Regions from separate parts of the Streptomyces sp. NPDC004752 genome, predicted to be linked through region 2. Evidence: riboswitches for the same ligand, from Rfam matches in the RefSeq annotation. Region 2 holds a riboswitch; each other region holds the start of a gene.
What was found. A riboswitch is a leader RNA that binds a small molecule or an ion and turns the genes downstream of it on or off. The one in region 2 is predicted to bind S-adenosylmethionine.

Region 1: it holds a riboswitch for S-adenosylmethionine, as region 2 does, so the genes downstream of both, thrC (threonine synthase) here and ACWEKM_RS14235 (putative leader peptide) in region 2, are expected to answer to the same signal.
Region 3: it holds a riboswitch for S-adenosylmethionine, as region 2 does, so the genes downstream of both, ACWEKM_RS23020 (aminotransferase class V-fold PLP-dependent enzyme) here and ACWEKM_RS14235 (putative leader peptide) in region 2, are expected to answer to the same signal.

The regions. Positions count from the first base shown of each region.
Region 1 covers NZ_JBSGBN010000002.1:68,015-77,322, reverse strand. Annotated here, with positions in the region: gene ACWEKM_RS01360 (alpha,alpha-trehalose-phosphate synthase (UDP-forming)) at 1-1,241, opposite strand, end outside; gene ACWEKM_RS01355 (glucosyl-3-phosphoglycerate synthase) at 1,324-2,268, opposite strand; SAM riboswitch class I at 2,427-2,591, shown strand; gene thrC (threonine synthase) at 2,610-3,893, shown strand; gene ACWEKM_RS01345 (MoaD/ThiS family protein) at 3,890-4,165, shown strand; gene ACWEKM_RS01340 (cold-shock protein) at 4,600-4,803, shown strand; gene groL (chaperonin GroEL) at 5,156-6,778, shown strand; gene murQ (N-acetylmuramic acid 6-phosphate etherase) at 6,961-7,896, opposite strand; gene ACWEKM_RS01325 (MurR/RpiR family transcriptional regulator) at 8,093-9,013, opposite strand; gene ACWEKM_RS01320 (hypothetical protein) at 9,068-9,308, shown strand, end outside.
Region 2 covers NZ_JBSGBN010000027.1:63,682-72,989, reverse strand. Annotated here, with positions in the region: gene ACWEKM_RS14255 (LLM class flavin-dependent oxidoreductase) at 635-1,741, shown strand; gene ACWEKM_RS14250 (NtaA/DmoA family FMN-dependent monooxygenase) at 1,738-3,138, shown strand; partial or broken gene ACWEKM_RS14245 (LLM class F420-dependent oxidoreductase) at 3,243-4,165, shown strand; gene ACWEKM_RS14240 (DUF1684 domain-containing protein) at 4,228-5,052, shown strand; SAM riboswitch class IV at 5,141-5,254, shown strand; gene ACWEKM_RS14235 (putative leader peptide) at 5,289-5,405, shown strand; gene ACWEKM_RS14230 (ABC transporter substrate-binding protein) at 5,609-7,225, shown strand; gene ACWEKM_RS14225 (ABC transporter permease) at 7,229-8,188, shown strand; gene ACWEKM_RS14220 (ABC transporter permease) at 8,185-9,108, shown strand; gene ACWEKM_RS14215 (dipeptide ABC transporter ATP-binding protein) at 9,090-9,308, shown strand, end outside.
Region 3 covers NZ_JBSGBN010000055.1:9,880-19,187, reverse strand. Annotated here, with positions in the region: gene ACWEKM_RS23030 (rhomboid family intramembrane serine protease) at 1-741, shown strand, start outside; gene ACWEKM_RS23025 (Lrp/AsnC family transcriptional regulator) at 738-1,019, shown strand; gene ACWEKM_RS23020 (aminotransferase class V-fold PLP-dependent enzyme) at 1,244-2,638, opposite strand; SAM riboswitch class IV at 2,829-2,945, opposite strand; gene trpD (anthranilate phosphoribosyltransferase) at 3,033-4,097, opposite strand; gene qcrB (cytochrome bc1 complex cytochrome b subunit) at 4,229-5,866, opposite strand; gene qcrA (cytochrome bc1 complex Rieske iron-sulfur subunit) at 5,863-6,915, opposite strand; gene qcrC (cytochrome bc1 complex diheme cytochrome c subunit) at 6,912-7,727, opposite strand; gene ctaE (aa3-type cytochrome oxidase subunit III) at 7,803-8,423, opposite strand; gene ACWEKM_RS22990 (hypothetical protein) at 8,569-8,970, shown strand; gene ACWEKM_RS22985 (Ig-like domain-containing protein) at 9,079-9,308, opposite strand, start outside.

The sequences.
Region 1 (9,308 bases), on a different contig from region 2:
GGGTTGACGGTGATCGCGTCCTCGCCCAGCTCCTCGTACGCCCCGGCCTCCCGGGACAGCACCAGCGCACAGCCCTCGTCGGAGACGACCGGCACCTCCTTGGCGACCAGGTTCATGCCGTCCCGGATCGGGTTCACCAGGGCCACGTCGGCCAGCCGGTAGGCGGCCAGCGAACGCGCGAAGTCGTCCTCGACGTGCAGCAGCACCGGCGTCCAACCCGGCGTCCCGTACACCGAGTTGATCTCCTGCGCGATGCGCCGTACCTCGGCCGTGTACGCCCGGTACACGGCCAGGTCCTGGCGTGAGGGGTAGGCGAAGGCGAGGTGCACGACCCGCTCGCGCCACTCGGGGCGGTCCGCCAGCAACTGCCGGTACGCCAGCAGTCCGCGCACGATGTTCTTGGACAGCTCGGTGCGGTCCACCCGCACGATCGTCTTGCGGCCCGCGCCGATCTCCGTCCGCAGCGCCGTCATCCGCTCGGCCACGTCCGGCTCGTGCGCGCGCCCCCGCAGGAAGTCCGCGTCGGCGCCCAGACCGTGCACACCGATGCGGGTGCCGGCCGGGATACCGGGCCCGAGGACCGCGTGGCAGCAGTCGGTGAAGGCGTCCGCCCAGCGCCGGGTGAGGAACGCCGCGCGGTCCGCGCCGAGGATCCCGGCGAGCAGCTCGGCCGCGATGTCGTCGGGCAGCAGCCGGAAGTAGTCCGGCGGCGCCCACGGGGTGTGTGAGAAGTGGCCGATGCGCAGGTCGGGGCGGCGCTGCCGGAGCATCCTGGGGGCCAGCGCCAGATGGTAGTCCTGCACGACGACGGCCGCGCCCTCGGCCGCCTCCTGGGCCAGCGCCTCCGCGAACGCCCGGTTGTAGGCCCGGTAGGACACCCACTGCCGCCGGAACTCCGCGTCGAAGACCGGCTCCAGCGGGGTCTGGTAGAGCATGTGATGCACAAACCACAGCACCGAGTTGGCGATGCCGTTGTAGGCGTCGGCGTACACGTCGGCCGGAATGTCCAGCATCCGCACGCCGGGCTCGCCGACCCCGCGGCGCACCGCCTCACGGTCGCCGTCGGACAGCGCCGAGCACACCCACAGCGCGTCCGCGTCGGGCCCGATCGCCGAGAGCCCGGAGACCAGCCCACCGCCGCCCCGCCGGGCGACCAGCGTGCCGTCCTGCTGGACGGTGTACGAGACCGGGCCGCGGTTGGACGCGACCAGCACCTGGGCAGCACCCTGCGTGGAAGCCATACGCCTCAACCTAGCCCGGCCCACAAACGCTCAAACGTACGGTCGGCTCCCCGGGTGGGCCGAACACAGCACACCTTCGGCTTCAGGCCACCCGGCGGGCGGCGTACTCCGCGATCTCCACCATGGGCGGCCGTTCCTCGGTGTCCACCGGGTGGGTGCGCGGCTCGAAGCCGTCCTCGCCCCGTTCGAACTGGGTGAGGGAGGGCCGCACGAGATGCCCGCGGGCCAGCCGCAGCTGGGCGGTGCGGTAGATCGAGGCGGCCATCCGGCCCAGCGCCTGCCCGTCCTGGTGCCGGTGCTTGCGCACGCCGACATCGACCTGGGCGAGGGCGTCCAGGCCCACCAGGTGCAGGGCGTCGATCAGCATGCCCAGTTCGACGCCGTATCCGACAGGGAACGGCAGCTGCTCCAGCAGCGAGCGGCGGGCCGCGTACTCGCCGCCGAGCGGCTGCACAAAACCGGCCAGCCGCGGCCAGTGCATATTGAGCAGCGGGCGGGCCATCAGCTCGGTGACCCGGCCGCCCTGGCCGGCCGCGCCGGCCAGCGGCCGGTCGTACATGGCTTTGACCAGGTCGATGTCCGGGTCGGTGAGCAGTGGGCCCACGATCCCGGTGACGAAGTCGGTGGAGAACTCCCGCAGGTCCGCGTCGACGAAGCAGACGATGTCCCCGCCGGTGACCAGCAGCGAGCGCCACAGGACCTCGCCCTTGCCGGGTGCGGCGGGCAGCCGCGGCAGGATGGCGTCGCGGTGCTCCACCCGGGCGCCCGCCGCGGCGGCCACCTCGGCGGTGCGGTCGGCGGACCCCGAGTCGACGACGACGATCTCGTCGACCAGCGGCGCCTGGCGCATGAGGTCGTGCCGGATGACCGCGACGATGTCGCCGACCGTCTCCTCCTCGTTGAGCGCGGGCAGCACGACGGAGACCGACTGGCCCGTGCGCTGTTTCGCGGCGAGGATGGTGTGCAGCGGGCGGTCGGTCACCGACCAGGAGCGGGTGGCCAGCCAGCGCTCGACTTCTTCCAGCACGGTCGGCTGCTCCTCACTGTCGTGATCACACCGGGCGCGGGTGTGATCCATCTCGCGGTTCGGACGACTATCTCAACTGTCCTGGCCTTCGGTTACAGTCTTGAACAACGCGGATGGCCATCGCATGTCGGGGCCATTCGGCGTTCACAACCGCATACAGCTCATCCAGAGGGGCAGAGGGACACGGCCCGATGAAGCCCCGGCAACCCTCCAGTCGGTACTCGTAAGGATCGCTGCACCAGTCGATCGTTTCCGCGAGGCTCCCGGCTAGGGAAGGTGCCAAATCCGTCTCACGGCGAGATGCGTCGTGAGGAAGATGAGGAGAAAGGGCCTCGCCTCACATGGCTGTGCAGACCGTTGCAAGCACCACGAACCAGTCCGCGAACCTCGGTCCCGCCGCGGCCTTGAGCTGCCGCGAGTGCGGCCACCGGGTGCCACTCGGACCGGTGTTCGCCTGCGAGGAGTGTTTCGGCCCGCTGGAGATCGCCTACGACTTCTCGGCGTACGACACCGAGGAGCTGCGTCGGACGATCGAGGCGGGTCCCGCGAACATCTGGCGCTATGCGCCGCTGCTGCCGGTCCCCGCGGACGTGGCCGCAAAGCCCAATCTGAACCCGGGCTGGACCAAGCTGGTGCAGGCCGACAACCTGGCCCGCGAGCTGGGCGTCACCGGCGGCCTGTATGTGAAGGACGACTCCGGCAACCCGACGCACTCCTTCAAGGACCGGGTGGTCGCCCAGGCGCTGGAGGCGGCGCGCGCCTTCGGCTTCACGACCCTGTCCTGCTCCTCGACCGGCAACCTCGCCGGGGCCGTCGGCGCCGCGGCGGCCCGCGCCGGACTGCGCTCCTGTGTGTTCATCCCGCACGACCTGGAGCAGGGCAAGGTCGTCATGGCCGCGATCTACGGCGGTGATCTCGTCGGCATCGAGGGCAACTACGACGACGTGAACCGCTTCTGCTCCGAGCTGATCGGCGATCCGGCCGGCGAGGGCTGGGGCTTCGTCAACGTCAATCTGCGGCCGTACTACGCGGAGGGCTCCAAGACCCTGGCGTACGAGATCTGCGAGCAGCTCGGCTGGCGGCTGCCCGACCAGATCGTCGTCCCGATCGCCTCCGGCTCCCAGCTCACCAAGGTCGACAAGGGACTGCGGGAGCTGATCGCGCTGGGCCTCGTCGAGGACCGGCCGTACAAGATCTTCGGCGCGCAGGCCGAGGGCTGCTCGCCGGTGTCCACCGCGTTCAAGGCCGGTCAGGACGTGGTCCGCCCGCAGAAGCCGAACACCATCGCCAAGTCCCTGGCGATCGGCAACCCGGCCGACGGCCCTTATGTGCTCGACATCGCCCGCCGCACCGGCGGCGCCGTGGAGGACGTGACGGACGAGCAGGTGGTCGAGGCGATCAAGCTGCTGGCGCGGACCGAGGGCATCTTCGCGGAGACGGCCGGCGGCGTCACCGTGGGTGTGACGAAGAAGCTGATCGAGGACGGTGTCCTCGACCCCGCGCTCACCACGGTCGTCCTCAACACCGGCGACGGCCTCAAGACCCTCGACGCGGTGGCCGGCACCGGCCTGACCGCCACCATCCGCCCCAACCTGGACTCCTTCCGAGAGGCTGGCCTCGCATGAGCGTGACCGTTCGCATCCCCACCATTCTGCGTACCTACACGGGCGGCCGGGCCGAGGTGAGCGCCGAGGGCGCCACCCTCGAAGAGGTCATCGCCGACCTGGAGAAGAACCACACCGGCATCGCCGCGCGCGTCCTGGACGACCAGGGCAAGCTGCGCCGCTTCGTCAACGTGTACGTCAACGACGACGACGTCCGCTTCGAGCAGGGCCTTCAGACCGCGACGCCGGACGGCGCGGGCGTGTCCATCATCCCGGCCGTGGCCGGCGGCTGACGCTCCCTTACCTTCGATAACTCCCATTACCGACTGTTCATCCGATGGCCCCCTCCGTGAGAGAAACGGAGGGGGTCATTCAGTGGGGTTGAGCGCGGTAGAGTTGGGGAACGCGTTCCCGGCCTCCCGGGGCGCAGGCCCCGGATTCACTCCGTGCACCCGCCAAGAAGTCGCCAAACTCCCCGCTTTCTTCGCGGCTTTTGCTCCTTTTATGGAGCCCGACTTGCCCTGAATTCTGATGAATTCTCAATAAATTCCCGACCGGGCGCGTCCAGATTTCTCGTCCGATTGACCTGTTGCAGACGGCAGTTGGACAGATACATTCAGCCGCGGTCGACGCGTTCCGGCGCACGCCCCCCACCGTGGAGGGTGAGGTCTGACCCGGGTCCACGAAGTGTGGATCTGTGCAAGGGCCAGTAATAGGGGAGTTAGGCATGGCTCAGGGCACCGTCAAGTGGTTCAACGCGGAGAAGGGGTACGGCTTCATCGCGGTCGACGGTGGTGCGGACGTCTTCGTCCACTACAGCGCGATTCAGATGGACGGCTACCGCACCCTGGAAGAGGGCCAGCGGGTCGAGTTCGAGATCTCGCAGGGTCAGAAGGGCCCGCAGGCCGATATGGTTCGCGTCACCGCCTGAACGTACTTCACGCGAAGGGCCCGCAGCTTTCGGGGTGCGGGCCCTTCGCCATGCCCCACGCCGCCCGGCCCGGGGGCGCGTACACCCGTCCGGCACCCTTCACCACCCCGCCGTCACCGCCGCGCCGCGACCCCACGCGACGGGCCCGCGTCACGGTCGCATCTTGCACTCGGGTGGGTCGAGTGCTAATCATTGGCGTTAGCACTCTGAAGGTGAGAGTGACAACGAAGGACCGGGTCGGTGAGGCCCGCGGGCCGTGTGGGGCAAGGAACCACGAGGTCGGCGAGCCGTCCGTCGCGGGCGCGGGCGCGGTCCGAAGGAATCACCCCCAGTCCTGGAGGGACCACTTCACATGGCCAAGATCATCGCGTTCGACGAGGAGGCGCGGCGCGGCCTCGAGCGCGGCATGAACCAGCTCGCGGACGCCGTGAAGGTGACGCTCGGCCCCAAGGGCCGCAACGTCGTCCTCGAGAAGAAGTGGGGCGCCCCCACGATCACCAACGATGGTGTCTCCATCGCCAAGGAGATCGAGCTCGAGGACCCGTACGAGAAGATCGGCGCCGAGCTGGTCAAGGAAGTAGCCAAGAAGACGGACGACGTCGCCGGTGACGGTACGACCACCGCGACCGTCCTCGCCCAGGCCCTGGTCAAGGAGGGCCTGCGCAACGTCGCCGCCGGCGCCAACCCGATGGCCCTGAAGCGCGGTATCGAGAAGGCCGTCGAGGCCGTCTCCGCCGCCCTGCTGGAGCAGGCGAAGGACGTCGAGACCAAGGAGCAGATCGCCTCCACGGCCTCCATCTCCGCCGCCGACACCCAGATCGGCGAGCTGATCGCCGAGGCCATGGACAAGGTCGGCAAGGAAGGCGTCATCACCGTCGAGGAGTCGCAGACCTTCGGCCTTGAGCTTGAGCTCACCGAGGGCATGCGCTTCGACAAGGGCTACATCTCGGCGTACTTCGCCACCGACATGGAGCGTATGGAGGCGTCGCTCGACGACCCGTACATCCTGATCGCCAACTCCAAGATCAGCTCCGTCAAGGACCTGCTCCCGCTCCTGGAGAAGGTCATGCAGTCGGGCAAGCCGCTGCTGATCATCGCCGAGGACGTCGAGGGCGAGGCTCTGTCCACCCTGGTCGTCAACAAGATCCGCGGCACCTTCAAGTCCGTCGCCGTCAAGGCCCCGGGCTTCGGCGACCGCCGCAAGGCCATGCTCGGCGACATCGCCATCCTCACGGGCGGCGAGGTCATCTCCGAGGAGGTCGGCCTCAAGCTGGAGAACGCGACCCTGGACCTCCTGGGCCGCGCCCGCAAGGTCGTCATCACCAAGGACGAGACCACCATCGTCGACGGTGCCGGCTCCTCCGAGCAGGTCAACGGCCGGGTCAACCAGATCCGCGCCGAGATCGAGAACAGCGACTCGGACTACGACCGCGAGAAGCTCCAGGAGCGCCTGGCCAAGCTGGCCGGCGGCGTCGCCGTCATCAAGGCCGGTGCCGCCACCGAGGTGGAGCTGAAGGAGCGCAAGCACCGCATCGAGGACGCCGTGCGCAACGCCAAGGCGGCCGTCGAGGAGGGCATCGTCGCCGGTGGTGGCGTGGCCCTGCTGCAGACCACCAACGTCTTCGAGAAGCTGGAGCTGGACGGGGACGAGGCGACCGGCGCGCAGGCCGTGAAGCTCGCCCTGGAGGCCCCGCTCAAGCAGATCGCCGTCAACGCCGGCCTTGAGGGCGGCGTCGTGGTCGAGAAGGTCCGCAACCTCACCCCGGGCCACGGCCTGAACGCCGCGACCGGCGAGTACGTCGACCTGGTCGCCGAGGGCATCATCGACCCGGCGAAGGTGACGCGTTCCGCCCTGCAGAACGCCGCCTCCATCGCCGCGCTGTTCCTCACCACCGAGGCCGTCATCGCCGACAAGCCCGAGAAGGCCGCTCCGGCCGCCCCGGGTGGCATGCCGGGCGGTGACATGGACTTCTGATCCTCATCGAGGATCGGCTCCGTCCGTCGCGTACCGAGGGCGGCACTCCCTGAAGCCAGGGGGTGCCGCCCTCGGGCGTGTCACGGGACGTCACGGGGCGCCCGATGCGGGTGGCGGGCGCCGGAAGGCGCGGGACATGACCTTCCGGAGGCGGGGCGTTGCGCGCTCCCCGGGCGTGCGGGTCAGCCGCCCGCGCCCGCCAGCGCGGCACGCAGATGGCCGCCGGACTCCTCCAGCAGGCGGGCGGCCGTCGGGCCGTCGACACCGGACAGGAGGGTGAGGATCGCGTTCTTCACCTCGCCGTCGGTCTCGGTCAGGGCCCGTTCGATCTCCTCGTCGGCGGCGCCGGTGGCCAGGGCGACGATACGGCGGGAGCGGGCGCGCAGCTTGTTGTTGGAGGCGCGTACGTCGACCATCAGATTCCCGTACGTCTTGCCCAGCCGGATCATCGTGATCGTCGACAGCATGTTGAGCACCAGCTTCTGTGCCGTGCCGGCCTTCAGTCGGGTGGAACCGGTGATCAGCTCGGGGCCGACGACGATCTCGATGCCGTATTCGGCCGCCGCCGCGAGCGCGCTGTGCGCGTTGCAGGCCAGACCGACGGTCAGGGCGCCCAGGGCGCGGGCGTGCTCGACCGCACCGATCGCGTACGGGGTGCGGCCGGAGGCGGAGACGCCGACCACCGTGTCGTCGGGGGTGAGCGCGAGCGAGTCGAGGTCCTCGCGGGCCAGTTCCTTCGAGTCCTCCGCACCCTCCACGGAGCTGACCATCGCCTCGGCGCCGCCCGCGATCAGGCCGACGACCCGACCGGGGTCGGTGTTGAAGGTGGGCGGGCACTCGGAGGCGTCCAGGACACCGAGGCGGCCCGCGGTGCCCGCGCCGGCGTAGACCAGCCGGCCGCCGCGGGCCATGCGCGCGGCGATCGCGTCGACGGCGGCGGCGATCAGCGGGAGGCGTGCGGTGACGGCGGAGGGCACGGCGCTGTCCTCGCCGTTCATCAGCCGGGCGATCTCCAGGGTGGGCAGCTTGTCGATGCCGGCGAGTTCGGGCCGGAACGCCTCGGTGGTGAGCGTCTCCAGTTCGGCGCGGAGCTGACTGGGGTCGGACATGGAGGTCATGACGGGTGGCTCTCTCCGTGCTTCTTGTGCCAGCGGTGCTTCTTGTGCCAGCGGTGCTTCTTGTGCCAGCGGTGCCGGTGGGGCGAGCGAAGTCCGCCGCGGTGCGGCGGCGTCCCGAACGGGGCGCGGGCGGGCCGGTGTCGGTGTGCGGCCCCGCCGCGACGGGGATCCCGCTGGTCGGCGGAGCACTCGGCGCTCAGCGGTGCCGGTGGGCCAGCGCCTCGTAGGAAGCGGCCAGCGCGGGCGCGGCGGTCTCGTAGGTGCGCTGCGCCACTCCGATGAACAGGCAGTCCACGACGAGGAGTTGACTGGTCCGGGAGGACATCGCGGCGGGCCGCAGCTCGCTCTCCCGGGAGGTGGAGGTGGTGAGCACATGGTCGGCGTACTGGGTGACCGGGCCGTCCGGCCGTCCGGTGATGGCGACCGTGGTGGCCCCGTGCTCGAACGCGGCCCGCAGCGGCTCGATGACGTCCCCCGTCGACCCGGAGTGGCTGATCGCGATGGCCACATCGCCGGAGCGCAGCTGCACCGCGTTCGTCACGGCGAGGTGCGGATCGCTGTGGGCGTGGGCTATCAGCCCTATGCGCAGCAGCTTCTGGGTGAGGTCCTGGGCGACCAGTCCGGACGCGCCGATCCCGTACACATCGGTGCGCCGTGCGCCGACCAGCGCGGCGACCGCAGCGCCCAACTGCACGGTGTCGAGCCCGGCGGCCGTGTCGGCGAGGGTCTGCTGCTCGTCGTAGGCGAGTTTGGCGACGACATCGGCGATCGGGTCGTCGACCGCGATGTCGGTCGTGAGGGCGGGCGGGCGGCCGGACTGCTGCTGGGCGGCCAGGCCCGCGAGGGCGAGCCGCAGGTCGCGGTAGCCGGGGTAGCCGAGCAGCCGGGCGGTACGCACGACCGTCGCCTCGCTGGTGCCGGTGAGTTCGGCGAGTCCGGTGACCGTGAGGGCCGCGCAGCCGGCCGGATCACTCGCCACGGCCTCGGCGACACGCTGCATCGAACGGGTCATGGAGGGGGCGAGCGTGCGCACCTTGGCGGTGAGGGCGGCCGGGGCCGGCGGCGTGTTTCCCGGGCCGCCCGGGCTGCCGAAAACTTCCTTCACGTCCTGGGTCACCTGCGAAAGATATTTTCGGCCCGGTGCCGGGTCAAGACCACGCACAATGGGTCCATGGATCCGATCAGCCCGCTGGAACGCGCCCTGCACACGGCCCGCGCGCGCGTGCTCGCCGACCTGGTCGCGGGCGAGGTCGCCGAGGCGGACGTGGTCTCGCTGGTCGAGAACTCGGTCGTACAGCGCCGCTGGTGGGTCGAGCAGTGGCCGGACGGGGCGGCCTATGTGGCCGGACTGGTCGCGCAGGACGTACAGGACGCGCTCCTGGAGCGGTACGGACGCTGGCCGCTGTGCCCGG
Region 2 (9,308 bases):
GCGGGCGGTTTCACACCGCCCCGGCCCGGCGCGCGCCGACTACACACACCGGCGGATGCCGGCGACCACTTGCCGGGTCAGTGACAACAAAACGCGCTGGAGACGTGCGCCAGATCGATGTGGCGCCGCCGGGTCAGGTCCACGCGCGGGTTCATGGGACGGGAGTCCAGCAGACGGTCACCACGTTGGTCAATGCTTTTCCGGACAGGTCTTGCATTGCGGACACGCAGCACCTCTGCGCCGGTCGACGGCCGCCGCTCGGTACGGCTTGCCCGCCGTCGCCGTCGACGGCGACGGTGGGCAAGATCCGCGCATTCGAGGCCCAAGAAGGCACGCAGGCGTCCCAGCGGTGAGACGCCCCTCCGCCATGTGCGACCTTGACATTCGCAGGGGCGGACGACGTACGTTGAAAAGGAGATTACTGACAGCCGGAGGCTTTGATGCACGTACTGGGCGCGGCACCGCGCGGTGCGTGCACCGGTGCACGGCTCATCACCCGGCGTCATGTCGACTACTGCCGTACCTCCTCCGCCGTCTGTCCTTCCGTACACGCCTGACCCTGCCGGCCTTCCCGCCGGCTGTCTCGTCGTGGCCCTATGGCCGCGAGTCCTCGTGTTTCCCGGAAGGAACCCCATTGACCGGCCCCGCCCTGCACCTGGCCGTCGAGATCGACAGCGACGGCGCCCACCCCGCGGCCTGGCGCCGCGCCGTCCACTCTCCCGATCAGCTGCTCACACCGCGCCGCGTGGCCCAGGTCGCCGCCATCGCCGAGAACGCCGGGTTCACCCTGATCACCCTGGATGACGGGGTGCTGCCGCCCGGCGCCTCACCGGGGCCGGTGGGCCGTATCGGCGCGGTGGAGCGGGCGGCCTTCGTCGCGGCGTCCACGAGCACCGTCGGGATCGCGCCCGTCGTCCCGGTCACGTATGCCGAACCCTTCCATTTCTCCAGCCAGTTGGCGTCCCTGGACCACGTCTCCGCTGGTCGCGCCGGGTGGGTGGTGACGGAGGAGGAACGTCCCGAGGCGGCGCGTGCCTGGGGGCGGCCGCTGATCGCCGACGCCGCCGCGCGGGCCCGGGAGTCCCGGGACGGTGTGGAGGTGGCCCGCGCCCTGTGGGACTCGTGGGAGGACGACGCGGTCATCCGGTCCGTGGCCACCAGCCGCTACCTCGACCGCGAGCGGCTGCACTACATCGACTTCACGGGCGAGACGTATGCCGTCAAAGGCCCGTCGATCGTGCCGCGCCCGCCTCAGGGGCAGCTGGTCGTCCTGGGCCGGCCGGACCGGGTTCCCGCCGCACAGCTCGACGTCGCTCTCGTCGAGGGGCGCGACCTCGCGTCGGTCACCACGGCCGCTGCCGCCGCCGGTACGCCCCGCGTCTTCGCCGAGGTCGACGTGGCGCTGGACACCCCGGAGTCCACGGCCGCCGAGCGCGTCGCCGACCTGGAACGGCACGCGGCGTGGAGCGACCGGGGAAGGCTGCGGCACGTCGGTCCCGCAGATCAACTCGTCGCTATCCTGGGTGAATTGAGTCGTCACGTCGACGGTGTACGGCTGCATCCGTTGGTGCTGGACGAGGACCTGCCCGTCCTCTCCCGCCTCGTGCTGCCGGCCCTGTCCGAGCGGCGCCTCGTCACCCGTGCGCTGCCCGGTACGTCCCTGCGCTCGACCCTGGGTCTGGAGCGCCCCGCCAATCGCTTCGCCGCCGCATCCGCGGCTGCCCAGGAGGACGCCCGATGACCCGCACCGACCCCCTCGACGTCCCCCGGCCGCACGCCCAGCTGCACTTCGGGGTGTTCTTCCAGGGCGTCAACCACTGGACCATCTGGTCCGCCCCCGAAAGCGGCTCCCAGATCGACCCAGCCTCTTTCCGCCGGGTCGCGCAGACAGCCGAACGGGGCCTGTTCGACGCGTTCTTTCTCGGCGAGGGGCTGCGGCTGCGCGAGGTCGACGGCAGGATCCACGATCTCGACGTGGCCGGACGTCCTGACGCCATCACCCAGCTCGCCGCGCTGGCCGCGGTCACCCGCCGGATCGGCCTGGTCTCCACCTCGAACTCCACCTTCAACGAACCCGCCGATCTGGCCCGCCGTCTGTCCGGACTCGATCTCCTCTCCGAGGGCCGCGCCGGCTGGAACGTGGTGACCACGGACAACGCCTGGACCGGAGCGAACTTCCGCCGCGGCGGCTACCTCGACCATGCCGACCGCTACCGCCGCGCCGAGGAGTTCCTCACCGTGGCCCGCGCCTTGTGGGACGGCTGGGAAGACGGATCAATCGCCGACTCCGCGCGTGCACGGGAATGGTCGGTGCCCGGTGCCGTACGCCGGGTGCGCCACCGCGGACCGCAGTTCGACGTCGACCTCGCCCCCACCCTGCCGCGCAGCGCCCAGGGCCACCCGGTCATCTTCCAGGCCGGTGACTCCGGTGAGGGACGCGACTTCGCCGCCCGCAACGCCGACGTCATCTTCTCCGCGCACGGCAACGACTTCGACGACGCACTGGCTTTCGCCGACGACATCCGGCGCCGGCTGCGGGCGGTCGGCCGACCCGACGACGACCTGCGGATCCTGCCCGGCACCGAGATCATCCTCGGCGCAACCGAGGAGGAGGCCCAGGAGAAGAAGCGCTGGATCCGCCTCCAACAGGTCACCCCAGCCACGGCGTTGGGGATCGCCGGGCTGCTGTGGGGCATCGACCTCTCGGACCGCGACGCCGACGGGCCACTGCCGAAGGAGGATCCGGTCGTCGCCGAGAACGACGGTTCCTTCGGCGCCCGGCGCATCGCCGACCCGCGCGCGGTCGTGGCCGAATGGCGGGCGAAGGCGGACGCGCACGGCTGGTCGCTGCGCGAGACCGTCATCGCGCTCGGCCCACAGCGCGGGCATGTCGGCACCCCGTCCGGCCTGGCCGACAAGTTCGCCCACTTCGTACGGCGCGGCGCGATCGACGGCTTCAACGTCACGCCGTACCTCATCCCCGACGGCCTCGACGACATCGTCGACCTGCTCGTCCCGGAACTGCAGGAACGCGGGGTCTACCGCACCGAGTACACCGGCACCACCCTGCGCGAGAACCTCGGCCTGCGCGAACCCCTCACGCACCGGTCCGCGCGGGACCGACGGCAGGCGGGATGAGCACCGGGATGGCCCTTCCGCTCAGGATTGAGTACACATGACTGACAAGAAGCTGTCACACACAGACCGGAATGCGGGTCCGACCGACGCCCGTTCTGACTGACATGACTGTTGGAGTAGCGCTCAACGCGTCCGACGCGCCGAACCAGGTCGACGCCACCGTGCAACTGGCCCAGGAGGCCGCGGGCGCCGGTCTGCGGTCGGCCTGGTTCGGGCAGACCTTCGGCGCGGACTCACCCCAGCTCGCGGCGATCGTCGGACGCGAGGTGCCCGGACTGCAGGTCGACACCTCCGCGATCCCCGTCTTCGGCCGCCACCCGCTGCTGGTCTCCAACCAGGCCCAGACCGCCCAGGCCGCGACCCACGGCCGCTACCACCTCGGCCTGGCCCTGGGCACGAAACTGCTGACGGAGACCGGCTTCGGCCTGCCCTTCGAACGCCCCATCGCCCGCCTGCGTGAATTCCTCACCGTACTGCGGCAGTTGACCGAGACCGGCACGGCCGACTTCCACGGCGAATTGCTCACCGCGACCACCCCGGTCCCGGCGCGGTACCGGGTGCCGAGAGCGGTGTCCCCCTGCTGGTCGCCGCGATGGGGCCGCAGGCGCTGCGGGTCAGCGGTGAGCTGGCGGACGGGATCCTGCCCTACCTGGCGGGACCGCGCGCCCTTGCGGAACACATCGTGCCCGCCCTGACCGCAGCCGCCGAGGCCGCCGGCCGCCCCGCGCCCAGGATCGTGGCCCTGGTGCCCGGCGTGGTCACCGACGACGTGGAGGCGGTGCGGGCCAAGGCCACCGAGAGCCTCGCGTTCTACGAACAGATCCCGTCCTACGCCCGGGTCATCGAGCTCTCCGGCGGCCGGCGGGCCGCCGACCTGGCCGTGATCGGCGACGAGAAGGCCGTCGAGGCCGAGATACGCCGTTACCGCGACGCCGGCGCCACCGAGGTCGTGTTCTCGGGCACCGAGATCGCGGGAGAAGCCGACCGCCGAGGCACCTGGCGACTCCTCGGCGAACTGGCTCGCTGAGCACGCCGGTCGAACCGACGGCCCGACCGGCCCCCCTGCACCCCCGTGACGAAGGAGTACCCATGACCAGCGAGGCCACCACGACCGACTTCCGTGCATTCACCGAGAACTGGCTGGAGTGGTACCGCGCCCAGGAGGCCCGGCTCGCCAGCCCGCACGGGTTCCTGGCGATCACCGGCCTGCACTGGCTCGACGACCGGCCCCAGCGCTTCCCCGACGCGCCCGGTGCGTGGCGCACCGGCCCAGACGGGGTCGTCGTAGACCTCGACGACGGCGAGGAACTGGTCGTCGACGGAACGCCGGTGCACGGGGAACACCACTTCGGCGTGCTTCCCGAACGCGGCGGCGTCGACGCGGTCTGGGGAGACGCCGTCATCGAGGTCGCCAAGCGCGGCGGCAACGACATCGTGCGCCCCCGGCACCCGGACGCGCCGCTGCGTACGGCCTTCACCGGAACACCCGCGTACGCCCCCGACCCGCGCTGGGCCGTGACGGGCCGCTACATCCCCTTCGACACGCCACGGCCGACCACCGTGGGCGCCGCCGTCGAGGGCCTTGAGCATGTGTACGACGCTCCCGGCAGGGTCGAGTTCGAGCTGGACGGGCGCCCGCTGTCGCTGACCGCGTTCCCCGGCCCTGGCGCGGACCGGCTGATGGTGCTCTTCACCGACGCGACCTCCGGGGTCACCACCTACGCCGCCAACCGGGCCCTGCCCCTGGAGCCGCCCGCCGCCGACGGTACGGTCGTCCTGGACTTCAACCGCGCCGCGAACCTGCCATGCGCCTACACGGACCTGGCCACCTGCCCGCTGCCCCCGGCCGAGAACCGGCTGCCGGTGGCGATCGAGGCCGGCCAGAAGATCCCCCGCGAGCGCGGCGGTTCCTGAGCCGGACCCGGTGCCGGTCCGACTGCCCCAGCAGGGCGTCGATTTCCGGCATTGACGTACGACAAGAGCCCTCCGTACGATCACGAACGGCATTGAGTGCCAGCGTCAAGCCCTGGCTCGCTGACCGGCAACCCTCCCGCGCGGTGGGGTGCTCCAGGTGAAAGCCCGGCGGGATCACCGACGATCCCCGCAAGCGCGTGGCCCCGTGACCGGGGCCGGAAATGTGGAGGACCGGCATGCGGCACGGTGGTGACCTCAGCGCCCGCTTCGCCGACGCCACCGTGTTCTCCCGGCTCTCGCGTCGGCGCCACATCGACCTCAAGCGCTCGACCAGCTGCCTCTGTCAGGCCTGACGGCCCCTTCCGCCGCCGGTCGTAGTCCGGCACGCACCGGCCGTCACCGCAGCCGCCTGCGGCTGACCCCCGCTCCGCCCTGGTCCCTGTCTGCACAGCGCTTCCCCGCCACCGGTCTTGTACCGGCCAGGGCCGCACACCCATGCACGGTTGTGCCTTGTACGGCGCCTCCATGCCTGGTGACACGAGTAGGAGAACCCTCCGTGAACGCACTTCCGGCTTTCAGAGCCCCCCGCTGGGCGCCCCTCGCCGCCCTGCTGACCACCAGTGTTCTGCTGACCGCCTGCGGTTCGGGCGACGACTCCGATAGCGGAAGCAGCCGGCCGAAGTCCGGTGGCACCCTGACCTTCGCGGTGAGTTCCGACGTCGGCTGCGCGGATCCACAGCAGGTCGGCAGCAACGAGAGCATCTACTCGGTGCGCCAGACCGTGGACTCCCTGACCGACCAGGACCCCAGGACCGGCAAGATCGTGCCGTGGCTCGCCAAGAGTTGGGACATCAACGCCGACGCCACGGAGTTCACCTTCCATCTGCGCTCGGGCGTCACCTTCAGCGACGGCTCCCAGCTGACCGCGCAGGTGGTCAAGGACAACTTCGACGCGGTGCCGAAGCTCGGCGCCCTCGGGGTCCTCGCCCAGGGCTATCTCAGCGGCGTCAAGAGCACCACCGCGGTAAACCCGCTCACCGTCAAGGTGACCTTCAAGGAGCCCAACGCCCAGTTCTTCCAGGCGACTTCGACCCACTCGCTGGGCATCGAGTCGTCGGCGAGCGTGAAGAAGACCCCGCAGCAGAAGTGCAGCGACGGTGTGATCGGGTCGGGGCCGTTCGTGCTCAAGCAGTACGTCCAGAACCAGTCGATCACTCTGGCCAAGCGCACCGGCTACGACTGGGGCTCCTCGCTGTGGTCCAAGAAGGGCGAGGCATACTTGGACAAGCTGGTCTTCAAGGTCGTCCCCGAGGCGGGGGTGCGGGCCGGCAGCCTCCAGTCCGGGCAGGTGGACGCGATCAGCAGCGTCGGCAAGGCCAACGAGGCGGCGCTCGGGGGCGGTCAGGTCACCCTGCTGCGCCGGGCCAACCCCGGTGTGGTCTTCGGGCTCGGCGTCAACAACTCGCGGCCGCTGCTGAAGGACGTGAAGGTGCGTCAGGCGATCCTGGCGGCCATCGACCGCAAGCAGATCGCCGACACCGTGTTCCCGACCGGCACCCAGCCGGCGACCAGCGTCCTGGCGCACACCACGCCCGACTACACCGACCTCTCCTCGGACCTCGCCTTCGACGCGGCCAAGGCGAAGTCCCTGCTGGAAGCGGCCGGTTGGAAAGCCAGCAGTGACGGCATACGCGCCAAGGACGGCAAGAAGCTGAGCCTGACCATCAGCTGGTTCCCCAACGCCGCCACCAACCAGCCCGCACTGGAGCTGGTCCAGCAGCAGCTGAAGGCCGTCGGGATCGACGTGGTGCTCAAGCAGGGTCAGGTCAGTCAGTTCGCCACCACGCTCCAGGGCGGTGACTTCGACCTGGTGTGGAGCAACGTGACCCGCTCCGACCCGGACATCCTGCGTACCTCCTTCTCCACCCAGCTGGCCAACTTCTACCGCCTGCCCGCCACTTCCCTGGACAGGGCACTGTCCGGCCAGGCCGCGACCACGGACACCGCCAAGCGCGAGCAGCTGGTGGACGAGGCGCAGCAACTGATCGTGCAGAACGCGTACAACGTGCCAGTGGTGGAACTCCAGACCCAGCTGGCCGTGTCGAAGAAGGTGCACAGCCTCGACTTCGACTCGGGCAGCCGCATCCAGTTGCACGACACCTCGATCGGCTAGCGCATGCGCCGCTATGTGATCAAGCGACTGGCACAGGCGGTCGGGGTGCTGTGGGCGGCGTACACGGTGTCGTTCCTGGTACTGAACTGGTTGCCCGGTGACCCGGTCACCGCGATGGCCAGTGCCGGGATGGACTCGGGGGACGTCGACCCGGCCCGGCTGGCCGCGCTGCGGCACGAGTACGGCTTCGACAAGCCGGTGCTGGTGCAGTACGCCGACTACCTCGGCCGGGCGGTGCGCGGAGACTTCGGCGACTCGGTCGCCACCGGCCGGCCGGTCACCTCGACGCTGGCCGACGCGCTGCCGCAGACCCTCCAGCTGACCGGCGCGGCACTGCTGCTCGCGGTGGTCCTCGGCGGCGGCCTGGCGGGGCTGGCGACGTACACCTCCCGGCGATGGCTGCGGCAGCTCCTGCTGTCGCTGCCCCCGCTGGGGGTGTCCGTCCCGACGTTCTGGGTGGGTCTGCTGCTCGTCGAGGCGTTCTCCTTCCGACTGCACTGGTTCCCGGCGTTCGGCAACGACGGGCTGAAGGGGCTGGTCCTGCCGGCCCTGACGCTGGCGGTCCCGACCGGCGCTCAGGTCGCCCAGGTGCTCGCCAAGAGCCTGCTCACCGCGCTGGACCAGGCGTATGTGGAGACCGCGCGGGCCAAGGGCGCCGGCCGGTGGCGGGTCCATCTGCGGCACGCGCTGCGCAACGCGTCCCTGCCGGCGCTGACGGTCGTCGGCCTGCTGGTCGGGCAGCTGATCGCCGGTTCGGTGGTCGTCGAGACGGTGTTCTCCCGCGACGGCCTCGGGCGCGTGACCGCGGCGGCGGTCACCGCCCAGGACATCCCGGTGGTCCAGGGGGTGGTGGCCTTCGGGGCGCTGATCTTCGTGACGACGAACCTGGTCATCGACCTGGTGTATCCGCTCCTGGATCCGCGGATCGTGGTGGCCTCAGGCAGAAGGGCGGCACTCGCATGAGCCAGAGCCTTGTCGACGACCCGGCCGAGGCGGCGCCGGGACTGGCTCGCCCGGTCGAGGCGGGGTCGGGGCCGGAGCCGGGACGCCGCGTGGATGTACGGCGGCTGCTGCGCTTTGTGGCGCGCCGCCCGGGTCTGCTGCTGTCGGTCGTCGTCCTCGTGCTGGTGGTGCTGGCCTCGTTCTGGCCCGACCTGTTCACCTCGCAGGACCCGCTGAAGGGCGTGCCGTCGCAGAACTTCCGCGGCCCGAGCGGAAGTCACTGGTTCGGCACCGACGAGCTGGGCCGCGATGTGTTCTCGCGGGTCGTCCATGGCGCCCAGCTGTCCCTGAAGGCCACGCTGATCGCGGTGCTGGTGGCGTTCGTGGTCGGCGGACTGCTCGGGGTGATTGCCGGGTTCGTGGGCCGCTGGGTGGACGACGTGCTGATGCGCTTCGTCGACGTACTGCTGTCCATCCCCGCGCTGTTCATGTCCCTGGCCCTGGTCACCGCGCTGGGCTACGGCACGGTGAAGGTGGCGGTCGCGGTCGGCATCGCCAGCGTCGCCGCGTTCGCCCGGGTGGCGCGCGCGGAGGTGCTGCGGGTGCGGCAGGCGGTGTTCGTGGAGGCGTCGCGCGCGAGCGGGGCCCGCTGGTACTCGGTGCTGGGCCGGCACGTGCTGCCCAACACGGCGGGCCCGGTGATCGTGCTGGCCACCCTCGACTTCGGCTCCTCCATCCTGGCCGTGTCGGCGCTGAGCTTCCTCGGCTACGGCGCGCCGCCGCCCGCTCCGGAGTGGGGCACGTTGATCTCCGACGGCCGCAACTACCTGGCCAACGCCTGGTGGCTGACCACGCTGCCCGGGCTGGCGATCGCCGCGACCGTGCTGGCCACCAACCGCATCGCCCGGGCGCTGGACGGCGAATGGTCCCGGCAGCGATGACAGACGAACGTGAGAACGGTGACGACGTGACCACACCGCTGCTGGAGATACGCGGCCTGTCGGTGTCGTACCGCACCCGGGGCGGCACGGTCGAGGCCGTCCGGGGCGTGGACCTTGACGTATGGCCGGGACAGGTGACTGCGGTGGTCGGCGAGTCCGGCTCCGGCAAGAGCACGACCGCACACGCGATCACCCGGCTC
Region 3 (9,308 bases), on a different contig from region 2:
ATCAGCAACTGGAGCGCGATGGCCGGGCGGACCTGCAGAGCGGTCCGTGGCTCGTCGGCGCCGATGACGCACGCCCTGATCGCCCTGTGCTGTCTGATCTTCGTGATCGGGCCCGCGTCCGGGTTCAATCCGACGTACGGCACCGGTGACGGGCTGGCGGCCGCGCAGCGGGCGTACTTCCGGCGCTGGGGTGTCGTCCCCGCGAACCTGTTCGACGGCCCGGCCGGGGAGGCGCTCACCCCCGCCACGGCGCTGTTCGTGCACGGCAGCTGGGTGCATCTGCTCGGCAACATGCTCTTCCTCTATGTCTTCGGGGTGATGACCGAGGAACGGATGGGCCGCGTGCAGTTCACCTTGTTCTACGTCGGCTGCGGCTATCTGGCGCTGATCGGTTACGCGGCCGCCAACGCCGGCTCCCAGCAGTCCCTGGTCGGTGCCTCCGGGGCGATCTCCGCGGTGCTCGGGGCGTTCCTGTTCCTGTTCCCCGGCGCCCGTGTCACCAGTCTCCTCCCCTTCCTCTTCTTCCTCCCGCTGCGCTTCCCCGCCTGGGTCGTACTGCCCTTCTGGGCGGCGCTGCAGTGGGCGGAGGCGCGGCAGGCCACCCAGGGGCCCGGGGTGGCCTACCTGGCCCACCTGGTGGGCTTCTCGCTGGGCTTCGTCCTCGCGTGGGTGCGGTTCGGGCGTCGGGCTAGAGTGAAGGCCGCCCCAGCTCCGGCTCCCGAGGGAGAGAAACAGCCGTGATCACCGCGATCGTGCTCATCAAGACCAGCGTGGACCGGATCCCCGAGATCGCCGAGCAGATCGCGGCGCTGGACAGCGTCAGCGAGGTCTTCTCGGTCACCGGCACCTACGATCTGATCGCCATGGTCCGGGTCGGCCGGCACGAGGACCTCGCCGAGGTCATCCCCGGCCGCATCAGCAAGATCCAGGGCGTGGAGGCCACGGACACCCACGTGGCCTTCCGTACGTACTCGCAGCATGACCTGGAAGCGGCCTTCGCCATCGGCCTGGACAACTAGGCGCTAAGCGCTCCGCTGGGAAAGCCGCGATGTGCCGTCGATCGGCTGCGGCGCCGTCGTGGCTGATCGCGCAGTTCCCCGCGCCCCTCCGGGGGCGTCTGCCAGCCGTTGGCTCCCGCGCCATCGTGGCTGGGCGCGCCGTTCCCCGCGCACCCCTCCGGGGGCTTCTACGTGCTGGTATGTCGTGCGGGTTCGTTCCCCGGCGGGGGCGCTTGGGTGTTGGGTCAGGCTGCGGGGACGCAGCGGCCGTTCTCCGTGTGGTACTGCCACTTCGCGCCGTCCCGGATCAGCTGCTTGACGGCGTTCACGAACCGGTCGACGTGTTCGTCGGGCGTACCCGCGCCGAAGCTGACGCGGATCGCGTTGAGGGACTTCTCGCCGGGCGCGGCCTCCGGCGCACCGCACTCCCCCTGGGACTGCGGGTCGCTGCCCAGAAGAGTGCGGACGAGAGGGTGGGCGCAGAAGAGCCCGTCGCGGACGCCGATGCCGTACTCGGCGGAGAGCGCGGCCGCGAAGTGGGAGCTGTTCCAGCCCTCGACCACGAAGGAGAGCACGCCGACCCGCGGCGCGGCGTCGCCGAACAGGGAGAGGACCCGGACCTCGGGGACCTCGGCGAGCCCCGCGCGAACCGTGTCGATCAGGTGCCGCTCGCGGGCGACCAGGGTGTCGAAACCGGCTTCCGTGAGGGCCTTGCAGGCCGAGGCGACGGCGTAGGCGCCGATCACGTTCGGCGAGCCGGCCTCATGGCGGGCAGCCGTCTCGTGCCACTCCACGGCCACGCCCCCGTCCGCCCGCCGGGTGACCGTACGGCTCGCCCCGCCGCCCGCGAGATACGGCTCGGCCGCGCGCAGCCAGTCGGCGCGTCCGGCCAGCACACCGGCACCGAACGGGGCGTACAGCTTGTGTCCGGAGAAGGCGACCCAGTCGACGTCGAGATCCCGCACCGACACCGGGTGGTGCGGGGCGAGCTGGGCGGCGTCCAGGACGATCCGGGCGCCGTGCGCATGGGCGACGGCGGCCAGCTCACGCACCGGCCACAGCTCGCCGGTGACGTTGGAGGCACCGGTGACGCAGACCAGGGCCGGGCTGTCGGGGCCCGAGCCGGTCGAGCGAAGCCGAGCGCTGGGGGAACGGTCGGCCAGTGCCGCCTGAAGGGTCGCGACGGCCTGCGCCGGGGTGCGCGGGGCGTCGAGGTAGCTGACCTGGGCGTCCTTCCAGGGCAGCAGCGAGGCGTGATGCTCGGTCTCGAAGACGAAGACCTGGCAGTCGGCGGGGAGCGCGGACGCCAGCAGGTTGAGCGAGTCGGTGGTGGAGCGGGTGAAGATCAACTGGTCGTCGGGGCGGCAGTCCAGGAACTCGGCGACGGTCGCGCGGGCGTTCTCGAACAGGTCGGTGGACAGCTGCGAGAGGTAGCCGGCGCCGCGGTGCACGCTGCCGTAGTAGGGGGCGTAGGCGGCCACGTCGTCCCAGACGCGCTGGAGGGCGGGGGCGCTGGCCGCGTAGTCGAGGGCGGCATAGGTGACCTCGCCGCCGGTGACGAGCGGCACGGTGACATCGCGGCCGAGGACGGGCAGCGGGGCGCAGAGCGACTGGGCGGAGGCAGCGGTGGAGACGGACATGGCACAACTCCCGTGAATGCAGGCGGAATTCACCACGCGAGCACAGCTGCGTCGGGCAGGGCTCGGCGTGGGAAGGGGTGAAAGGGGTACGCGGAGGCGGGGCTCTGCGGCCCTATCGCATTCGCTTGCTCACGAGAGGCTCCCTCGACGACCAGGACCCCTGGGCTGCATCACTCAGCAGAGTGCGAGGGGTCCGCGCTTGCCGCAGACCTCGCTGCCTACGGCCTGGTCTTCACCCGGGGCACCCCGCCACGGACGGAGGGTTGCCGGACAGTCGGCCGGGGCCGAATGACTGTCGCTCATGACCTGGAGACATCCTGCCACACGATCTTCTGTGCGCAAGGCGTGGTCCGCATCCTGGACCACGCCTTGAGGCACAGCGCCGTACGAGGGTTCAGGCGTGGGTGGCGGCGGCCCACCGTTCGAGCGTCCGCCGGGCCGCGCCCGAGTCGATCGACTCGGCTGCCTTGGCCATGCCGGCCCGGATCCGCTCCACCAACGGCCCGTCCCCCGGTTCCAGGGCCACCAGTGCCGCCGCCGAGTTCAGCAGGACGGCGTCCCGCACCGGGCCCGTCTCGCCGTCCAGCAGCCGCCGGGCCACCCCGGCGTTGTAGGCGGGGTCGGCGCCGCGCAGCGCCGCCACGGGCACCAGGTCGAGGCCGACCTCGCGCGGGTCGAAGACCTCCTCGGTGATCTTGCCGTCGCGCACCCTCCACACCCGGGAGGTGGCGGTGATCGTCAGCTCGTCCAGGCCGTCGTCCCCGCGGAACACCAGCGCGGACGAGCCGCGCTCGGCCAGCACCCCGGCGATGAGCCCCGCCATCCGGGTGTCGAAGCAGCCGATCGCCGAGGCGGTGACCCGGGCCGGGTTGGTCAGCGGGCCGAGCAGGTTGAACGAGGTCGGGATCCCCAGGTCGCGCCGGACCGCGCCGACGAACCGCATCGAGGGGTGGAAGGCGGCCGCGAAGCAGAAGGTGATCCCGGCCTCCTCGACCACCCGCGCCACGCGTTCGGGCGTCAGATCCAGATTGATGCCGAGCTGTTCGAGCACATCGGAGGATCCGCTGGCCGAGGAGGACGCCCGGTTGCCGTGCTTGACGACCTTGGCGCCGGTGCCCGCGAGCACGATGGCGGACATCGTCGAGATGTTGACCGTCTTGGCCCGGTCGCCGCCCGTGCCGACGATGTCGACGGCCGGCCCGGGGATGTGCAGCGGCTTGGCATGCTGGTACATCGCCTCGACCAGACCGGTGATCTCCTCGACCGTCTCCCCCTTGGCCCGCAGGGCCACCAGGAAGCCGGCGATCTGGGCATCCGCCGCCTCGCCGGACATGATGCGGTCCATGGCCCACGCCGTGTCACGGGCGCTCAGGTCCTGCCCGCCGAGCAGGGTGCTCAGCAGCTCGGGCCAGGAACGGCCCGCCGCGGTGTCGCCTCCAGCGGGGGTCACAGCGCTCATCAGCCGCTCCGGTCGTCGCAGATCGTCGTCATGTACGGATCGACTCCACCCTATCCACCCGGCGGACGTGCGAGGGGCCCCGTCCGGTGTTCGGACGGAGCCCCTCGCACGTGGTGTGGCGTGCGCAGCGATCAGTGGTGGCCGTGGCCGCTCGTGATCTCCTTGTACTCCTCGACGGTGGGCTTCGGGATCTGGGCGTCCTCGCCGTAGTAGGCGTCGCTGAGCTTGGCGCGCAGCTTCTCGGAACCCTTCACCTTCCGCTCGACACCGTTCTCGTCGACCGTCGGGCCGATCTCGGCCGGCTCGTACTGGTGGTGGGCCGTGAGGGTGTGCAGCTGCTCCTGGCTGAGCGGCTCGTGGACCTCGATGAACTCACCGTGCGGCAGGCGCTTGATGATGCCGGTCTCGCGGCCGTGCAGCACCTTGTCGCGGTCCCGGCGCTGCAGGCCGAGGCAGATCCGCTTGGTGACGATGAACGCGATGACCGGTCCGGCGAAGAAGAAGATCCGGACGAACCAGGTGACGGCGTTGATCGACAGATGCAGATGCGTGGCCCACAGGTCGTTGCCACCGCCGACCAGGGTGATCATGTAGATCGTGATCCAGGCGACACCGAACGCGGTACGGGTCGGGGCGTTGCGCGGGCGGTCCAGGATGTGGTGCTCGCTCTTGTCGCCGGTGACCCAGGACTCGATGAACGGGTAGACCGCGATCGCCGCCAGGACCAGCGGGAAGACGACCAGCGGGATGAACACGCCCAGGACGAGCGTGTGGCCCCAGAGGTTGATCTCCCAGCCCGGCATGAAGCGGATCAGACCCTCGGCGAAGCCCATGTACCAGTCGGGCTGGGCGCCGGTGGACACCTGGTCCGCACGGTAGGGGCCGATGGCCCAGATCGGGTTGATCTGCGCGATGGCCGCGATGGCCGCGATGGCGCCGAAGACCAGGAAGAAGAAGCCTCCGGCCTTGGCCATGTAGACCGGCAGCAGCGGCATGCCGACGACGTTCTTCTCGGTCTTTCCGGGGCCCGCGAACTGCGTGTGCTTGTGGTAGAAGACCAGGATCAGGTGGCCCACCACCAGGCCGAGCATGATGCCCGGCAGCAGCAGGATGTGGACCGAGTAGAACCGGGCCACGAAGTCATGGCCGGGGAACTCGCCGCCGAAGAGGAAGAACGAGAGGTATGTGCCGACGATCGGCACGGACAGGATCGCGCCCTCCATGAAGCGGACACCGGTGCCGGAGAGCAGGTCGTCCGGGAGCGAGTAACCGGTGAAGCCGGTGAACATGCCGAGGACGAACAGCAGGAAGCCGAACAGCCAGTTGATCTCACGCGGCTTGCGGAACGCGCCGGTGAAGAACACGCGCATCATGTGCACGAACATGCCGGCGAGGAAGATCAGCGCGGCCCAGTGGTGGATCTGCCGGACCAGCAGACCACCGCGCACATCGAAGGAGATGTGCAGGGTCGAGTTGAACGCCTCGGACATCAGCTGACCCTGCAGCGGGACGTACGAGCCGTGGTACTCCACCTCGTTCATCGACGGGTGGAAGAACAGCGTCAGATACACACCCGTGAGGATGATGATGATGAAGCTGTAGAGGCAGACCTCGCCCAACATGAACGACCAGTGGTCGGGGAAGATCTTGCGCATGTTGGCCTTGGCCAGGGAGTAGATCCCGAGCCGGCCGTCGGCCCAGTCGGCGACGCGTTCGCCGGCCGGTGCCTTCCCGCCGGAGCGGGGCTCTTGGTTCGTTGCAGTGCTCATCCGCGCTCCCAGAAGGCAGGACCGACGGGCTCCGCGAAGTCGCCGAGCGCCTGGAGGTAGCCCTCGTCGCTCACGCCGATGTGCAGCTGCGGCAGGGCGTGGCCGGCGGGGCCGAAGATCACTCGGGCACCGTCGGAGAGGTCGAAGGTGGACTGGTGGCACGGGCAGAGCACATGGTGCGTCTGCTGCTCGTAGAGCGAGATCGGGCAACCGACGTGGGTGCAGATCTTCGAGTAGGCCACGATGCCCTCGTGCGACCACTCGAGCTCGCGCTTGTCCTTGATGTTGTCCGGCTGGATCCGGACGATCATCACGGCGGCCTTGGCGATCTCGGTCTGGAACTCCTCGTCGTGCTCCTCCAGGCCCTCGGGCTTGGCGAAGGTCAGCGAGCCGACGGCGACGTCCGAGGGACGCAGCGGCTCGTTGGTGTTCATGTTGACGAGCAGCGTGCCGTTCTTCCACAGCGTGTGGCGGAGCTTGGACTCGGGCAGCGGGCCGAGGTCGCGCAGCAGGACGACGCCAGAGAGCGGCACCAGGGTGAGCGCGCCGAACATCGTGTTGCGGATCAGCTTGCGGCGACCGAGCGCCGACTCCTTGGCGCCCTGCTTGAAGTCCGCGTGCACCTTCGCGCGGACCTCGGGGGTCGCCTCGATCGCGTGCCGTTCGTCGGCGATCTCCGCGTCGGACATCAGGGTGCGGGCCCAGTGGACCGCGCCCGCACCGATGCAGAACAGCGCCGCGCCGAGGGTCAGGCCGAGCGCGAAGTTGAGCGCGCTGATGTGACCGATCGGGAAGACGAAGATCGACTTGTCGTGCGGGATCGCCACGTAGGAGGCGATGAAGCCGACGGTGGCCAGCATCGACACCGTGAACAGCAGGGCGACGACCCGCTCGGACCGCTTGGCGGCCCGCTCGTCGATGTCCTGGATCCGGTGCTCGTGCGGCGGCAGCCCCGGGTCGGCGAACGGGTCCTTCTCGTCCGCGACGCTCACCGCGCCGGGCGCGTGCTCGGCCGGCAGGTTCTCTTCTGGAATGTCTTGGCTACTCATGACTTCTTGGCCTTTGCGGTCCGAGCGGCGACCCAGACGGCGACCGCGACCAGTACGCCCAGTCCGAAGATCCAGGAGAACAGACCCTCACTGACCGGTCCGAGACCGCCCAGCGAGAGGCCACCGGGGTTCTCGGTGCCACTGCTGTTGACCGCGTTCAGGTACGCGATGATGTCCTTCTTGTTCTTCTCCGACAGCGTGGTGTCGGGGAAGGACGGCATGTTCTGCGGGCCGGTCTGCATGGCCTCGTACATGTGCTTCGGGTCGACATCTTCGAGGTCCGGCGCGAACTTGCCCTTGGTCAGCGCACCGCCCTTGCCGGTGAAGTTGTGGCACTGCGCACAGTTGGTGCGGAACAGCTCGCCGCCCTTGGCGATGTCCGCACCCTCCGGGCCGTACTGCGCCTTCGTCGGCACCTCCGGACCGGCGCCCAGCGAGGCGATGTACGCCGCGAGCTGGTCGATCTGGGCCTGCGTGTAGATGTTCTTCTTGCTCGGGACCTGGGCGCCCTGGGAGGTCGCGGCCGGCATCCGGCCGGTGCCCACCTGGAAGTCCACGGCCGCGGCGCCCACACCCACGAGGCTCGGCCCGTCGGAGGAACCCTGGCCACCGGTGCCGTGGCAGCTGGCGCAGCCCACCGAGTAGAGCTTCTTGCCCTCCTCGATGGTCGTCAGGGACTGGGCGGTCTCGTCGGCCTGCGCCTTGTCCGCGGGCGCGAACGCGGCGTACAGCCCCCCAGTGGCCGCCAGCGCGAAGAGTAGGACGACGACCGCCGCCAGCGGATGGCGTCGTCGTGCGGAGAGCTTTTTCACGGATTACCCCGGTGTCAGGATCTTCTGCGTCGATGCTTCTGTGGTGGATCGGTGGCCGTCGTCCGGCGCGCCGATTTACTTGATCAAGTAGATCGTGGCGAAGAGGCCGATCCAGACGACATCGACGAAGTGCCAGTAGTAGGACACGACGATGGCGGCGGTCGCCTGCTCGTGCGTGAACCTCTTCGCCGCGTAGGTGCGGCCGAGGACCAGCAGGAAGGCGATGAGACCGCCCGTCACGTGCAGGCCGTGGAAGCCGGTGGTCAGGTAGAACACGGAACCGTACGGGTCGGAGGACAGGGAGATCCCGTCCTTCTTGACCAGCTCCGTGTACTCGTAGATCTGACCGCCGACGAAGATCGCACCCATCACGAAGGTGACGATGAACCAGCCGCGGAGCTTCTTCACGTCACCGCGCTCGGCGGCGAACACACCGAGCTGGCAGGTGAGCGAGGAGAGCACCAGGATCGTGGTGTTCGTCGCCGAGAAGGGCACGTTGAGCGCGTGCGCCATCGACTTCCAGTGCGCCGGTCCCGTCACCGACCGCAGGGTGAAGTACATCGCGAAGAGGGCCGCGAAGAACATCAGCTCGGAACTCAGCCAGATGATGGTTCCGACGCTGGTGAGGTTCGGCCGGTTGACCGACGGGTGCGCGTGCCCGGTTTCTACTGTCGTTGCTGTCGCCACGCCCGACATTATGTCGGGCGCTTATCCCGCCCTCACTCCCGGGGGTGCCGTTCGGAGTGTCTGCCCCTGTCATACCGGTGTTGACGTGGTGTTCATGGGAGTAACATCCGCCCCAACGGCCTTGTCCGCACGACGCAGACGTCTCGGAGGAACAATGCAGCCGACCGCCACGGTGCTGGTCTACAGCGACGACTCCACCACCCGCGAGCAGGTACGGATGGCCACCGGCCGACGGCCGGCCCCCGATGTCCCCCTGGTCGAGTTCGTGGAATGCGCGACCCCGGCCGCCGTCGTCCGCGAGCTGGACCGCGGCGGGATCGACGTCTGTGTGCTGGACGGTGAGGCCGTGCCGATGGGCGGCATGGGGGTCTGCCGGCAGATCAAGGACGAGGTGTTCGGCTGCCCGCCCGTGCTGCTGCTGATGGGGCGGCCCCAGGACGCGTGGCTGGCCACCTGGAGCCGGGCCGATGCCGCGGTGACCCTGCCGGTGGACCCGGTGGAGTTCGCGTCGGCGCTCGCCTCGCTGCTGCGTCGGGCGCGGCTGCTCAGCGTGTAGCGCTCCGCTTGGTTGGGCCGTGGCCGTGTGGGCCGTCGGTCGACTGCGGCGGCGTCGTGGTCGCTCGCGCAGTTCCCCGCGCCCCTTTGGGGGCGCGGGGCTCGTGGGTCACAGGGCCTTGGGCTCCAGTTGGGGGGCGTTCTGGTGGTTTGAGCCGGAGGTCAGGGCGCTGCCGGTGCGCCACTTGGTCCAGTCGATGTTCCAGTCGCCGTAACCGTTGTCGAACGGCTCCATCTCGTCGCCGTTGGAGTTGACGACCTTGACGATGTCGCCGGGGCGGACGGTGTCGTAGAACCACTTGGCGTTGCCGGTGCTCATACCGGTGCAGCCATGGCTGA